DNA from 2 places in the Pseudoalteromonas sp. SR45-5 genome. Region 1 is predicted to be linked to the other one. Evidence: riboswitches for the same ligand, from Rfam matches in the RefSeq annotation. Region 1 holds a riboswitch; the other holds the start of a gene.

Region 1 (3,998 bases):
GCAGTGCTAAAATTCGCGCCGAAAATAGGCACATGAAATGGAATGTTATTTGTGTGTTCTTTAAAACTATATCAAAGGTTGTTTAACTACCATGGTTTCCTCGATTATTCTAACCCTGATAGCGATTGCATTTTTACTGATCGTTATAGAAGATATAATCCATGTCAATAAAGCTAAAACCACGCTGTTTTTTGGTACGCTTTGCTGGATTCTTCTTTTTATATACCCCCTACACGGGCAAAGCCCCGATACGATTCAACATCTTTTAAATGAAAATATTTTAGAAATTGCCTCGCTATGGCTATTTTTAATGGCTGCAATGACCTTTGTCGCGTATTTAAATTCAAAGGGGTTTATAGAAAATATTGTGCACCGTGTTATGCCAAAAAGTATTAGCGAAAAAAAGCTCATGTTTTTGGTGGGTGGTTTTGCGTTTTTGTTTTCGTCGATTTCAGATAACGTAACAGCGACGCTTATATCGCTTGCGGTTGTTATGTCGTTAAAACTTGAACCTAAAAAGCTCGTTAAATACGCCACGCTTATTGTGTTTGGGGTTAACTCAGGTGGGGTATCGCTAATAACAGGTGACGTAACCACACTAATGATATTTTTAGATGGTAAAGTAACCATTGCTCATTTATTACTACTTATAGCGCCAGCACTTGCAAGCGTTATGCTGCTTGCCGCGTTACTGTCTATAGGTATGAAAGGGCGTGTTGAGTTTGCTAGTGCAGGTAAAACCCGCATTGAAAAAACCGACATAACCATTGCTGTTATATTTTTATCTACCGTAGTGAGCACACTTACGCTGAGTGTAATTTACAGCGTACCGCCTCTATTAACCTTTTTGTTTGGCTTATCAGTGATGTTTTTAGTGGCGCAATTTTTAATGCGTAAAAAAGACATAAACAAAGACATAATCGATTTTGTTCGCGATATAGAATACGACACATTATTGTTTTTTGTAGGCGTACTTTTACTTGTAGGTGCACTTAAAGAAATTGGTATGTTGAGTAAATTTACCGATCTATACACGGTAATGGCACCAGAATACGCAAACTACTTAATGGGCATATTATCAGCTGGGGTCGATAACGTACCGCTTACCGCTGCATTATTAAAAGCCAATATAGTAATGAGTCAACAACATTGGTTGTCGTTTACGTATGCAACGGGTGTGGGCGGTTCAATGCTTATTATTGGTTCGGCTGCGGGCATTATTGCCATGAGTAAAGTTAAAGCGCTTACCTTTATGAGCTACTTGCGTTTATCGCTGCATTTATTAATTTGTTACACGGTTGGATATGCGGGCTCGTATTACATGGGCAGTTTTATTTAACTCATAAATTATTAAATGCTTGACAGCTAGACGTCTAAACGATAACTTTCAAAGCCCCGCTACTTAGTGGGGTTTTGTTTTATTAGCCACTGGTTAATAAAGCATTCAGAAGAGGTGCGATACTTAGGTACTTAATGTTAGGCGACGAAAGCCGATGATCATTAAGGAGGGAAGTACTCGCCGAGGAAAATAATGGTACGTCGTCATTGTTTTTCGGTTTATGGGGCTGAATCCTCAAAACTGTCACCAATATAGGTGGAGAGCTTCTGGCAGTGGACTTATCTTCAAGCATTCCTTTGCCAAGTTCTTCTTGTTTTATTGCGGTTTGGATACCGCGAAAGGAGACTAAATGACTACCCAATCAGTGCCACAAACAGTATCAGGCGCAAAATCAGATTACATCGTTGCCAAATTTGGCGGAACCAGTGTTGCAAATTTTGAAGCGATGAGTCGCTGTAGCGAAATTATTGTTGCAGATAAAAGCGTACGTATTGTTGCCGTGAGCGCCAGTGCCGGCGTAACTAATCACTTAGTTGCACTGTGTAAATCAAGCATTACTCCTAGTGAGCGCCAAGAACACATAAACGGCGTGCTTGCTATTCAACAAACTATTTTAGATGAATTATCGCTAGATGCCGATTTAGCGGTTGGCTTTAACGAAACCCTAAAAGCATTTCAAACATTGGCTCAAGAGCCACTAACAACCGATCAGCAACACGACGAGCTACTTAGCTTTGGTGAGCGTTTATCGTCGTATTTGTTTGCTCAAGTGCTGCGTTTACAAGGTTTAAACGCCGATCGCTTTGATGTGCGCAAGGTACTTAAAACCGACAGCCAATTTGGTAAAGCAACGCCCAATGTTGCAGCCACAGCGCAAGCTGCTAAAGAGCATTTAATTCCGTTATTAGACGCTCAAGTAATTGTAACTCAGGGATTTATTGGTAGTGACGAATACGGTCACACCACAACGCTAGGACGTGGTGGTTCTGACTATAGCGCTGCATTACTAGCTGAAGCAATTAACGCTAAAAGTGTGCATATTTGGACCGACGTAGTGGGCATTTTTAGCACCGACCCGCGTTTGTGCGCAAAAGCGACGCCTATTGCACGCTTAAGTTTTGACGAAGCCGCTGAAATGGCAACCTTTGGCGCAAAAGTATTACACCCAGCAACTATTTTACCAGCGAGCCGTAGCCACATTAACGTGTTTGTAGGTTCTAGCCGCGAGCCAGAGCGTGGCGGTACGTGGATTGAGCGCGAAAAATCGCAGCAACCAGGTATACGCGCAGTAACGCAACGTAAAAACCAAATATTGCTTACGCTTAAAAGCCCAGAAATGCTACTAGCAAGCGGCTTTTTAGCACGCGTATTTACACTATTAAGTGAATATAATATATCGGTAGATTTGGTAACCACATCAGAAATCAGTGTAGCTATAACGCTTGATAACGCGCAAAACGCCTCGCGCCCAGAGCTTGATCAAGAATGCCTAGATAAGCTTGCAGAATTTTGCCATGTTTCGGTAGAAAACAACCTAACATTGGTGGCACTTATTGGCTCTGAGATTCAATTACGCCAACACGAAATGAACTTAATGAGTGTACTAAAAGACTTTAACATTCGATTAATTTGTCACGGTGCTAGTAAGCACAACCTGTGCTTTTTAGTAGAGCAAACTGAGTCAGATAACGTAGTACAGTCTATTCATAGCCGTTTATTAGAAAACGATTTTGCTGCGTAAATAACGGTTATTCAGGAAAATTAACTAGTAAGGTTGCTTAACAAAATTAATAAAGTCATTTAATAAAAAGCATCGCCAGTCGGTGCTTTTTTTATGCACCACACTCACATCAAAACAAACATTACTGTCACTGCTATCAGCTACAGTAACGCGATTACTGCAAGCACTCAGCTTTGCACTATTTAATTCGTCAAACACATTGGGGCTAAGTAACTTTGCAATAGGGCGGCTGGTGGCTTTAGCAAGAGACTCTTTTAGTGTCCAAATTCTAAAAAACGTATCTGCTTGGGCTTGGGTATTAGTAGGCTTGGTGATAAGTGTAATTTCATCATTATGATAAAAATGCTTAGCTAGCTTTTCAAATGGGCGCTTTAGGCTTACTTTTTCAATATCAAAACCAAACTCACTTTTATCAAAATTTAGCGCGACTCCAACTAAACCATGTGAGTGCGAAATACAGGTATTAATAACATCACCACTTACATGTACTTGCAGCTTTGAGCTTGCCTCGTCAAATTCTGTACTCATTTTATTAAGGGCTACGTGCGCATGTTGCGGCTGCGCTACTTTAATAAGGTGTTTTAACAATAACCGCGTCGCTAAATACTCTTGCTTAGCTTGTGGGCTTTTACGGCGGTTTATAATGTTTAACTCAAACGGGCTTAAGCAATCGGGCAAATTAAAGTCTCTAAGCTCAAGTGTTTTAGCATTAAATAATAAAATACTGTTACTCGCTAAAGACAAATTTGCCAATTGAGTTGAAGTAATACTCAAGGCGTTTTTAAAATAGTGTTCAGTCATAAAAGCCCTAAAGCAAAAGAAGTCGCTGATATTGTGAGCGGTTAACGCCACTAATAAAGGCTGGGTACAATTTTATTACTCAGCTGGCATGAAATATGGTTTAATTCACAATAATCA
Region 2 (4,353 bases), on a different contig from region 1:
GCTTGGCGAACACAGGTAAGTGTACCGTTTTGCAAGGTGTACTCAGCAGCTAGCTCATGGCATAAAAAATACGGCATACTTTCGGTAAAGCCGTAAGCACCGCATTGGCTAAACACTAGCCAGTCGTGCTCATTTAAATCGCTTGGTAAGTTATGTTCACCCAAGCAATCAAGCGCTGTACAAAGTGGGCCGTATAAAGTGACCGCTTGAGTTTTAGCACTGGATTCACGCAGTAATGCAGCAGGAAAGTCCTGGCTGGTAACAGCAGGGCGTAATAAGTGATTTATACCGCCGCTTAAAATTACTTGTTCTTGATTGTAGTTTTGTTTGCGCTCTACTACTGGGTTTGCGTAATGACCGCATTCGCCAACGGCATAGCGACCAAGTTCCATCCATAGCTCTTCTACACCCGCATCATTTTTAATTTTAGCTAGCGCAGCAATTAAGTCATCCCAATCAAGTGTTGCTTCGTTTTGTGTATAAGGAATACCTAAACCGCCGCCTAAATCGAGAATTTTAAGGCTAATATTTAAATCGCTGGCAAGTTGGCTAAGAGGTGCAATCATTTGTGACCACAAGTCGCTTAGTTTTTGAGTGCTAAGCATGTTGCCCCACTGAAAAATATGCAGGCCGTCAAATTTAAGCGCAGGGTAGTCAGCTACATTGAGTGCTTGCCACTCATTACAACCCAAACCAAACGGCGTAAGGCTGTCGCCGCCCAGTGGGTTTTTTTCACCTTCAGGCCAGCGTAATTGTACACGCAGTAATACTTGTAACTGCGTGTTTTGTAGTTGCGCTTGTTGGTTTAACCAACGTACTTGATTGAGGCTTTCTGCTACGAATATACGCACGCCGCGCTCAATAAAGTGTTTTATTTGTTTAGGGCTTTTTGCAGGCCCTGTGTTGAGCACGCGCTGCGAGCTAATACCTTGTGCTAGTACTTGCTCAAGCTCACCTTTACTTGCTACGTCAAAATTAAAGCCAGCACTGTCTAAGCTTTGAATAATTTTAGACAGTGGGTTTGCTTTTACCGCGTACCACAGCTTTACATCGGTTTGCGCAACTAAACGCGCAAGATGCGTGTTTAGTTGATCTAGGTCGTAAACAAAAAAAGGTGTATCAAGTTGTTGTGTAATAGTATTTACAGCGGTTTTGATAGGCGTGCTCAAAAAGCTCATTATCGTAAAACCTCTTCAAGCAATAACGATGCATCGCTTTTCTCGTCGCGGTATTTAACTATTAACGCACACGACATGCTTAGGCCTTGCTCGCGCGCCCATTCGTTTGATGCAGGGCGAGAGCCCGGTATTACAATCGCGTACTCTGGGATTGGCTCGCCTTTATCTAGTTGGCGCTCGTTTACGCAGTCGTATACTGGAATAGTTGCTGATAAACGCACGCCAGGGGCAAGTACTGCGCCTTTTTTAATGACTACGCCTTCAACAATAATACAGCCTGCACCAATAAATGCGTCATCTTCAACCACTACTGGGCTTGCACCAATTGGCTCAAGTACACCACCAAGCTGAACTGCAGCACTTAAATGTACGTTTTTACCTACTTGTGCACAAGAACCCACCAATGCGTGGCTATCTACCATTGTGCCTTCGTCGATATATGCGCCAATGTTTACATACGCTGGTGGCATAATAATCGTGCCTTTAGCAACATAAGCACCACGGCGAACCCTTGAGCCACCTGGTACCATACGGACGCCATCATCAGTACTAAATTCTTGCGGAGCTAGGTTATGTTTATCAACAAAGCCGCCTGCAAATTCAGTATTAGTGCCATTTTTAAAGGCTTCTAAAATGCCTTGCTTTACTTCTACGTTAGCTTGCCATTGGCCGCTTTCGTTTTGTGATGCAGCGCGTACTGCGCCCGATTCTAAATTATTTAATAGTTCTAACCAGCTCATTATAAAAACCTGTATTTAATGCCAAGATAAAATGGTGTTGTTTGCAGTTGTAATGCAATCGGTTTGAGTTAACTCAAGATGTGTTAAAGGTGGACGAAGTTGCGGGCTGCTTAAGCGGCCTTGCAAATGCATCAGTACCTTTACGGGAATAGGGTTTGCGACAGCAAATAGGCTATTAATAGCGCTTGACCACTGGGCAAATAAATTAGGGTGTTGACCACTTAAACTGCGCTTAACAAACTCGTGAGTTTGTTCAGGCCATGCGTTTGCAGCTACCGACACCAAACCTTTTGCGCCAGCTTGAGCAAAATAAGGCATTAGCGCATCGTCGCCACTAAAAATAGCTAAATTAGGCGCCGCTTGGCGGTAAGCTTCAAACTGAGCAATACTGCCGCTCGCTTCTTTTAACGCCCATAAATTTTTATTGTTTTGTAAGTTTTGAATTGTTGCCGCTGGGATGCTAACAGCGCTTCGACCGGGTACGTTATAAAGCATACATGGATGAGCGCTTGCATTTAGTAGGCTTTCAAACCAATGAGTTTGACCTATAGCGCCAGGTTTTGCATAAAGCGGTGAGCCAAGTAAAAAGCTATGAATTGGGAGTGTATTACAGTAGTTAACCCACTCAATTTGTTGCTTTAAGTTACTACCGCCCACAGCTACCATGAGTGGTACTGTTGGTTTTAGCTGGCATACGTGCTCAACAATGGCTTGTTGCTCTTTTAGCGTTAGTGCTAAACCTTCGCCCGTACTGCCAAGTAGCAAAATACCGTTATGTGCCGCTTCTTGATCGCTAACCAACTTAGTTAACGTGTTGTAGTCAACATCGCCGTGTTGATCAAATGGCGTTACGAGCGCGGTCCACAGTGAGTAGTCGTTTAAATTGAAGTTGTTGATCATCTCTCACGAACTTATAATTTGTACCAATTTTATTAAAAACGTGATCATTTTAGCGATAACTAATTTAATGCAATTGGTATTATTCGAAGAGTTAAAAAGCTTTATGGAAGGAGCCGCATTAACGTCGTTCGAACTAATAATTCGAAGAGCGAATGGGCTTAAAATAATAGGGCGCACGGCCTTAATATTTAAGACCAGAAGCTCTCCACCAAACTAACAAGCTGCTTTTTATAAGCAGCTATTGGTGACAGTCGCTAGGGTTCAACCTAGTCGCCCGAAATAAACACCTCGCAAAAGTGGTTACTTCTCGGCGTTAATTCCCCTCACGTATGCTTGCTGGAGTTTGCGCTCCTAACATACGCTACCTGAATAACGCACCTCTTCTAGCCCTTTGCACCTGTTTGTAGAGTAAAACTTACAAACCTGTGCAATTTAAATAGGGTAATTACGGCGATTAAAGCATTTTAGCCGTCTAGGTGTCAAGCGACTAAATACAGATTAATTCATCGAAAAGAGGGGTGGTTACGTATTAGGTGCTTTTCTCGTACACTAGCAATATAAGTAGTGAGGTATTTAATTAGTATGGAAAAATTTAGCGATATTTATAAGCGAGCGGTAGAGCGAAAAGGATCCGAAAAAATGCTTAAGTTATTACTTGCAAAACCGCTATCTAAAAAACAACTAAGCACGTTAAGTGACGACGATTGGCTTGAAGAATTTACTCGAAAAGTATTTCAAAGCGGCTTTTATTGGTCAGTCATAAATAATAAGTGGGCAGGCTTTAGAGAGGTTTTTTGGGATTTTAGCGTTGACAAGTTATTAATGATGCCACCTGATATGCTGGAACAAAAAGCAACGGATGAGCGAATTGTTCGTAACTATAAAAAAGTAAAAACAATTACCGAAAATGCTTACATGATCCACGAAATAGCAGGGGAACATGGCAGTTTTAGTCAGTTTATCGCTAATTGGCCAACAGACGATATTATTGGTTTGTGGGCATATTTAAAAAAGCATGGTTCGCGTTTAGGCGGAAATACAGGGCCTTATGCGCTGCGAGCACTTGGTAAAGATACATTTTTACTATCACGCGATGTAGAGAATTATTTGCGTGCCCATAAAATTATAGACGGCGGCTTACAAACTAAAAAGTCACTAAATGCAGCCCAAGCTTTTTTTAACGAAATGCAAGAGCAAAGTGGCTTAAGTATGCAAGAGTTAAGCTTAATTGTTGCTTATGGCGTAGGTGACAACCGTGTTGGTATAAGTCAGCAACAATAGGAATTACCATGAAATTAGTGCCAAGATACACAGATGTTGCAGAAAACTTCGCGATAGAAGATTTCCCTGCAAGTGTCGCCTCTCCTCAGTTATTGCTGTGGAACGAGAGTTTAGCAAAACAATTTAATATTAACGTTGCGGCTGATTTGCGTGCCAGCACTTTTAGCGGTAACGAAAAACAGGCGATTCCTGCAGTAGCACTTGGTTACTCTGGGCACCAATTTGGACATTTTTCACCACGCTTAGGCGATGGA

Evidence for each region. Region 1 has a riboswitch for lysine ahead of lysC (lysine-sensitive aspartokinase 3). Riboswitches for the same ligand answer to the same signal wherever they lie in the genome.
Region 2: another riboswitch for lysine. It lies ahead of dapA (4-hydroxy-tetrahydrodipicolinate synthase); the one in region 1 lies ahead of lysC (lysine-sensitive aspartokinase 3).

The regions. Positions count from the first base shown of each region.
Region 1 covers NZ_JACJDN010000346.1:128-4,125, reverse strand. The annotation lists gene nhaD (sodium:proton antiporter NhaD) at 92-1,339, shown strand; lysine riboswitch at 1,441-1,613, shown strand; gene lysC (lysine-sensitive aspartokinase 3) at 1,689-3,080, shown strand; gene H5072_RS12955 (4'-phosphopantetheinyl transferase superfamily protein) at 3,105-3,881, opposite strand.
Region 2 covers NZ_JACJDN010000125.1:2,439-6,791, reverse strand. The annotation lists gene H5072_RS06885 (PLP-dependent decarboxylase) at 1-1,178, opposite strand, end outside; gene H5072_RS06880 (2,3,4,5-tetrahydropyridine-2,6-dicarboxylate N-succinyltransferase) at 1,178-1,918, opposite strand; gene dapA (4-hydroxy-tetrahydrodipicolinate synthase) at 1,934-2,818, opposite strand; lysine riboswitch at 3,009-3,209, opposite strand; gene H5072_RS06870 (DNA-3-methyladenine glycosylase I) at 3,401-4,099, shown strand; gene H5072_RS06865 (YdiU family protein) at 4,108-4,353, shown strand, end outside.